2 regions of the Planococcus massiliensis genome follow, and region 2 is predicted to be linked to the other one. Evidence: a T-box and tRNA genes for the amino acid it is inferred to sense, from the RefSeq annotation. Region 2 holds a T-box; the other holds one or more tRNA genes.
What was found. The T-box of region 2 lies ahead of alaS (alanine--tRNA ligase). A T-box ahead of a tRNA ligase gene usually reads a tRNA of that ligase, here a tRNA-Ala.
Positions count from the first base shown of each region.

Region 1: it has a tRNA-Ala gene. The T-box ahead of alaS (alanine--tRNA ligase) is inferred to sense a tRNA for this amino acid. The anticodon was not compared.

Region 1 covers NZ_CCXS01000001.1:2,231,974-2,235,453, forward strand. Annotated here, with positions in the region: gene BN1080_RS11020 (1,4-dihydroxy-2-naphthoate polyprenyltransferase) at 1-399, shown strand, start outside; tRNA gene BN1080_RS11025 (tRNA-Glu) at 522-593, opposite strand; tRNA gene BN1080_RS11030 (tRNA-Ser) at 600-690, opposite strand; tRNA gene BN1080_RS11035 (tRNA-Asn) at 695-769, opposite strand; tRNA gene BN1080_RS11040 (tRNA-Ile) at 771-847, opposite strand; tRNA gene BN1080_RS11045 (tRNA-Gly) at 858-931, opposite strand; tRNA gene BN1080_RS11050 (tRNA-Phe) at 937-1,012, opposite strand; tRNA gene BN1080_RS11055 (tRNA-Asp) at 1,031-1,106, opposite strand; tRNA gene BN1080_RS11060 (tRNA-Met) at 1,110-1,186, opposite strand; tRNA gene BN1080_RS11065 (tRNA-Ser) at 1,262-1,354, opposite strand; tRNA gene BN1080_RS11070 (tRNA-Ile) at 1,370-1,446, opposite strand; tRNA gene BN1080_RS11075 (tRNA-Met) at 1,455-1,528, opposite strand; tRNA gene BN1080_RS11080 (tRNA-Ala) at 1,550-1,625, opposite strand; tRNA gene BN1080_RS11085 (tRNA-Pro) at 1,632-1,708, opposite strand; tRNA gene BN1080_RS11090 (tRNA-Arg) at 1,734-1,810, opposite strand; tRNA gene BN1080_RS11095 (tRNA-Leu) at 1,855-1,943, opposite strand; tRNA gene BN1080_RS11100 (tRNA-Gly) at 1,974-2,048, opposite strand; tRNA gene BN1080_RS11105 (tRNA-Leu) at 2,054-2,138, opposite strand; tRNA gene BN1080_RS11110 (tRNA-Lys) at 2,160-2,235, opposite strand; tRNA gene BN1080_RS11115 (tRNA-Thr) at 2,246-2,321, opposite strand; tRNA gene BN1080_RS11120 (tRNA-Val) at 2,336-2,411, opposite strand; rRNA gene rrf (5S ribosomal RNA) at 2,421-2,536, opposite strand; gene BN1080_RS11130 (DMT family transporter) at 3,167-3,480, opposite strand, start outside.
Region 2 covers NZ_CCXS01000001.1:1,941,127-1,944,606, reverse strand. Annotated here, with positions in the region: gene recD2 (SF1B family DNA helicase RecD2) at 1-1,020, shown strand, start outside; T-box leader at 1,195-1,401, shown strand; gene alaS (alanine--tRNA ligase) at 1,495-3,480, shown strand, end outside.

The DNA of each region.
Region 1 (3,480 bases), 290 kb from region 2:
ATGTCTGTCACAGTAGAAGCATCATTGCTAGCCGTACCAAGCACCTTATTAGTTGCAGCGATCATGATGACTAATAATATCCGTGATATGGTCGGAGATGCTGCAAGCGGCCGAAAGACATTGGTTATCCTGACAGGCAGACCGGTCGGAGTAATGATTCTGGCTTCATTCTTTGCTATTTCATATTTATGGATCTTGGCTTTAGTGATTTTCAATGATTTAACCCCGTGGACCCTTTTAGTATTTCTAAGTGCCCCTAAAGCATTCAATGTTGTGAAAACTTTCAAACGCTATACTGCGCCGCTTGAAGTTATGCCAGCAATGAAGGCAACAGGAATTACCAATACTTTATTTGCCTTCCTGCTTGGGATTGGGCTCTTGATTCATCATCTACTATAGAAAAAAGAGGTTCTTCTTAATTGAAGAACCTCTTTTTTCATCTAAAGAAACAGCCATTCGTTAAGGTAAAGTTTTGAACAAAAGAAAAAGTGCCATGCAATTGAATGCATGGCACTTTTATATGACCCCTACGGGATTCGAACCCGTGTTACCGCCGTGAAAGGGCGGTGTCTTAACCGCTTGACCAAGGGGCCAATTACTGGCGGAGAAGGAGGGATTTGAACCCTCGCGCCGGTTTCCCGACCTACACCCTTAGCAGGGGCGCCTCTTCAGCCACTTGAGTACTTCCCCAGTATGGCTCCGAAGGTAGGATTCGAACCTACGACCATCGCATTAACAGTGCGGTGCTCTACCACTGAGCTACTTCGGAATGGTGGGCCTAAATGGACTCGAACCATCGACCTCACGCTTATCAGGCGTGCGCTCTAACCAGCTGAGCTATAGGCCCATATGTATAATGGAGCGGGTGAAGGGAATCGAACCCTCATCATCAGCTTGGAAGGCTGAGGTTTTACCACTAAACTACACCCGCATAAATGGTGGGTCAGGACGGAATCGAACCGCCGACACTTAGAGCTTCAATCTAATGCTCTACCAACTGAGCTACTGACCCACATTTGAAAGATAAAAATGGCGGTCCCGACCGGGATCGAACCGGCGATCTCCTGCGTGACAGGCAGGCATGTTAACCGCTACACCACGGGACCATTTGGTTGCGGGGGCAGGATTTGAACCTGCGACCTCCGGGTTATGAGCCCGACGAGCTACCGAACTGCTCTACCCCGCGATAATGATAGTCTTACTAGTTTCTTCTATTATATAGAAGTTTTTAAAAGGATAGTCCACACATTTTTTATAAAGATGGAGGAGGAAGAGGGATTCGAACCCCCGCGGGATTTGACTCCCCTGTCGGTTTTCAAGACCGATCCCTTCAGCCAAACTTGGGTATTCCTCCGTGATAATAGATAAATGGTGGACCTTGCAGGACTCGAACCTGCGACCGGACGGTTATGAGCCGTCTGCTCTAACCAACTGAGCTAAAGGTCCTAAAAAAGTGGCGGCAGAGGGGATCGAACCCCCGACCTTACGGGTATGAACCGTACGCTCTAGCCAGCTGAGCTACGCCGCCAGGATCTTTAAAATATATAGTTGGTGGAGCCTAGCGGGATCGAACCGCTGACCTCCTGCGTGCAAGGCAGGCGCTCTCCCAGCTGAGCTAAGGCCCCATTGAATGGTCGGGAAGACAGGATTCGAACCTGCGACCCCTTGGTCCCAAACCAAGTGCTCTACCAAGCTGAGCTACTTCCCGAACTGAGATGCTTCTTATAAAAATATGGCGCGCCCGAGAGGACTCGAACCTCTAACCGCTTGATTCGTAGTCAAGTACTCTATCCAATTGAGCTACGGGCGCTTATTCATGATGAAAACCTGACGGTTTTTTTCTGCAAACAAAGATGGTGCCGAGGACCGGAATCGAACCGGTACGGTAGTCACCTACCGCAGGATTTTAAGTCCTGTGCGTCTGCCAGTTCCGCCACCCCGGCATGGGTCGGCTTTGAATTGCTGCAAAAAAATGGAGCGGAAGACGGGGGTCGAACCCGCGACCTCCACCTTGGCAAGGTGGCGTTCTACCACTGAACTACTTCCGCAAAAATGGTGCGGGTGAAGGGAGTCGAACCCCCACGCCCGAAGGCGCTAGATCCTAAGTCTAGTGCGTCTGCCAGTTCCGCCACACCCGCGTGGCAATAATGAAATTAAAATGGTGAGCCATGAAGGATTCGAACCTTCGACCCTCTGATTAAAAGTCAGATGCTCTACCAACTGAGCTAATGGCTCTCACAAAAAGTGGTGCCGGAGAAAGGACTTGAACCCTCAACCTACTGATTACAAGTCAGTTGCTCTACCAGTTGAGCTACTCCGGCGAAAGAGAAAATAATGGTGGAGGATGACGGGATCGAACCGCCGACCCTCTGCTTGTAAGGCAGATGCTCTCCCAGCTGAGCTAATCCTCCAGTATGTATGCCCAGCGACGTCCTACTCTCACAGGGGGAGACCCCCAACTACCATCGGCGCAAAAGAGCTTAACTTCCGTGTTCGGGATGGGAACGGGTGTGGCCTCTTTGCCATCATCACTGGACTCTTTAGTTTTTGAAAGACAAGTTTTATTATACCAATTCTGACCGGTATTTCAAGCTTTTTTTAAAAAAACTTTTGCCTTATTCTTTCAAAACTGGATAGGCGACATTGAAACGGGTGAAACCGCTGGTTTCCGTAAACAAAGTTGGTTAAGTCCTCGATCGATTAGTATTCGTCAGCTGCACGTGTCGCCACGCTTCCACCTCGAACCTATCTACCTCATCGTCTTTGAGGGATCTGCAGGGCAGGTTGCCCACGTGTTACTCACCCGTCCGCCGCTAAACTGGAAGGAGCAAGCTCCCCCAGTTCCGCTCGACTTGCATGTATTAGGCACGCCGCCAGCGTTCGTCCTGAGCCAGGATCAAACTCTCCATTATAGAGTAGTGTTGATTGCTCAATACTGCTGGCGCATCGCCGCCTCCGAAAAGGCGCGCGATTCGCTTCGATCTGGCTGAGCCTGATCAGTAATTTATTGACGTTTTGCTGTTCAGTTTTCAAGGTTCATGTTCGCCGCACTCATTGGCGACTTTATTAATATACCTTAGGTCCGACTTGTTGTCAATACTATTTTAAAATATTTTTTCGGTCGTCTTAAGGACATATATAAATATAAACCGCCGAGCGCAGAAAATCAACCCCTTTTTCTAAAAAAGAATGATTTTATTTTTCCGTAGTCTGCTACGAATAAGATTATGCCGCATAATACCACTGTTCCGCCTATAATTTGAGAAGAACTTAATAGCTCTCCAAGTATGAAATAAGCCAGTATAGCAGCTCCCACGGGCTCAAAAAGAATCGCGATCGAAATGACGTTCGTACTCACCCACTTCAAAGACCAATTGAATAATGTGTGGCCAAGTAAGTTAGGAATAATCGCTAAAAGTAAAAACCACATCCATTCGGAAGCAGGATACGGGCCAAAAGATTCGCCTTTTGCAATTATAT
Region 2 (3,480 bases):
CCGGTCGGCCCGGGCCAAGTGCTGCGCGATCTGCTCGAATCAAAACGGATTCCGACGGTCGAATTGAAAGACATTTATCGCCAGACTTCCGGTTCGTCCATTATCGAACTCGCCCACCAAATGAAAAAAGGCCAATTGCCGGCGGACATTACGGCTAAAACATCTGACCGGTCATTTATTAAAGCCGGTGCCGATCAAATTGCGGATGTTGTCGAGAAAGTGGTCAAGAGCGCGTTGTCGAAAGGGCATTCCATCAAAGATATCCAAGTGCTGGCACCGATGTACCGGGGGCCGGCGGGAATTGATGCCTTGAACCGCATGATCCAGGAAATGGTCAACCCGAATCCCGACGGCAAGCGGAAAGAACTCGTCTTCGGAGACATCACGTACCGGATCGGCGACAAGATTCTGCAGCTCGTGAACCAGCCCGAAAGCAATGTGTTCAACGGCGATATGGGTGAAGTGATTGCAATTTTAAAAGCGAAAGAAACGGTGGAAAAGCAGGATATGCTCGTGGCATCATTTGATGGCATCGAAGTGACGTACCAGCGAAGCGACTTGAACCAGTTGACGCTTGCGTATTGCTGTTCGATCCACAAATCGCAGGGATCGGAATTTCCGACGGTCATCATGCCGGTCGTCCGCGGCTATATGAAAATGCTGCGGCGCAATCTTCTGTATACGGGCATCACTCGCAGCAAAGACTTTTTGATTCTTTGCGGCGATCCGCAAGTGTTCCGCTACGGCGTTGAACGGACCGACGATGTGCAGCGCATGACAACATTGAAGAAGCGGCTGCAATTGTCTGCGGAAGAACCGGTCCAAGAAACAGAGACGGCTGAAAAAGCTTTACCAGTTGAAACAGTAGCTGCCGCTAAAACGGAGCTTGAAATGGCCGAAGCTAAAACGGCTGCGCCAAAAACAAAAGGGCCGGCTAGCCTCACCAATGAAAACGTCCATTTCATCCATCCGCTTGTCGGCATGGAAGGCATTACGCCGAAAGATTTTATGGAAGTATAGGAAGCGCTCGCATGTGGCGGGCGCTTTTTTTGAAGCGAGCTTCTTTAGCTGCTGAGCGTATTTTCACTTTAACCGAGCGTATTTCCGACATTACCGGGCGTATATCAAAATGATGCGGCTAATCGCTCCTATTGACACAGCGAAACCTTTTTCTATATAATTCAATTTATAGCAACCAACACATTGATGGAGACAGTATAATTTGGCAGCTGTACAGAAAAAGGTTCCCGAGGCTGAAAGAACCTTCCGCATGCGATTTTAGAAAGCTACTCCGGAGTGCAGCTAATCCCTGCCGTCACGCCGCGTTAAGGCATAATGAGAGACACGGATGTTTTCCGTGTAATTAGGGTGGTACCGCGAATTAAAGCCTTCGTCCCTTGCGCAAGCGCAAGAGATGGGGGCTTTTTATTGTGCCCGATCCCCGCGCTTGCCGCCCAAACCGGCTTTAGCTAAAAGAATTGAGGAGGAATAACGATGAAAAACATGAAAGCGGCAGACATCAGAAGATTGTATATCGAATTCTTTAAAGAAAAAGGCCACGATCAAGAACCGAGCGCGCCTTTAGTCCCGTTCGAAGATCCCTCATTATTGTGGATCAACAGCGGTGTCGCCACGTTGAAAAAATATTTTGATGGACGCGTGATTCCCGATAATCCGAGAATCGTCAATGCGCAAAAATCGATCCGCACAAACGATATCGAAAACGTCGGTAAAACAGCGCGCCACCATACGTTCTTCGAAATGCTCGGGAATTTCTCCATCGGTGATTACTTCAAAAAAGAAGCGATCCATTGGGCTTGGGAATTTTTGACCGACGAAAGATGGATGGGCTTCGATGCTGAAAAGCTTTCTGTCACGATCCATCCGGAAGATGAAGAAGCATACGATATTTGGCTGAATGAAGTCGGCGTGCCGGCTGAGCGCATTATTCGCCTGGAAGGAAACTTCTGGGATATCGGCGAAGGCCCAAGCGGACCGAACTCGGAAATCTTCTATGACCGCGGCGAAAAATACGGCAGCGACATGAATGACCCGGAATTGTATCCTGGCGGCGAAAACGACCGTTACCTGGAAGTGTGGAACTTGGTGTTTTCTCAGTTCAACCACAATCCGGACCATACGTATACACCGCTTCCGAAACAGAACATCGATACCGGTATGGGACTTGAGCGCATGGCTTCTGTCGTTCAAGACGTTCCGACAAACTACGATACCGATCTATTCACGCCGATCATTGCGAAAACGGAAGAGATTTCCGGCAAGAAATACGGCGAAGACGAAGAGGCAGATATGGCATTCAAAGTCATCGCCGACCACGTCCGTACCGTTGCCTTTGCAATTGGAGACGGAGCGCTTCCATCAAACGAAGGACGCGGATATGTTCTGCGCCGCTTGCTGCGCCGGGCTGTCCGCTATGCGAAAAAGCTGGGCATTGAACAACCGTTTATGTTTGAACTGGTGCCGGTAGTCGGAGACATCATGAACGATTTCTATCCGGAAGTGACGGATAAAAAAGATTTCATCATCCGCGTCATGAAATTGGAAGAAGAGCGTTTCCATGAAACTTTGCATGATGGCTTAGCGATTCTATCGACAGTCGTCGAGCAGCAAAAAGCAGCCGGCCATTCGGAAATTCCTGGAGAAGATGCATTCCGTTTGTATGATACGTACGGATTCCCAGTTGAATTGACAGAGGAATATGCGGAAGAAGAAGGCATGACGATTGACCACGCCGGATTTGAAGCAGCGATGCAAGCACAGCGCGACCGTGCACGCAGTGCGCGCCAGAACGTCAACTCGATGCAGACGCAATCGGAAGTGCTGGGGAACATTAAAGAGGCGAGCGAATTTATCGGCTATACACAAACGGTAGCAGATGCAAAAATCCTTTACATCATTAAAGACGGCGAGTTGGCTGAAAGCGCGCATGAAGGGGAAGAAGTGCAGGTTATTCTGGACCAGACGCCATTCTATGCTGAAAGCGGCGGTCAGATTGCTGACCACGGTAAATTGACGAACGACTTGGTGAAAGCTGTCGTGCTCGATGTGAAAAAAGCGCCGAATGGCCAAAACCTCCATTCGGTCAGAGTGGAAACCGGGGAATTGACGAAAGCATCGGTACACGCGCAAGTGGATGCAAGCGAACGCCGCCACACGGTCAAAAACCATACGGCAACGCATTTATTGCACCAAGCACTAAAAGACACTTTAGGGACACACGTCAATCAGGCGGGTTCTTATGTCGGACCGGATCGACTCCGTTTTGACTTCTCTCATTTCGGGCAAGTGACGAGTGGGGAACTGGAGCAAATCGAACGAATCGTCAACGAGAAAGTCTGGGAAGGCATTTCCGTACAAACCGGCTACCATAACTTGCAGGAAGCAAAAGACATGGGGGCTATGGCCTTGTTCGGCGAAAAATACGGCGACGTGGTCCGGGTTGTTGAAATCGGCGGCTAT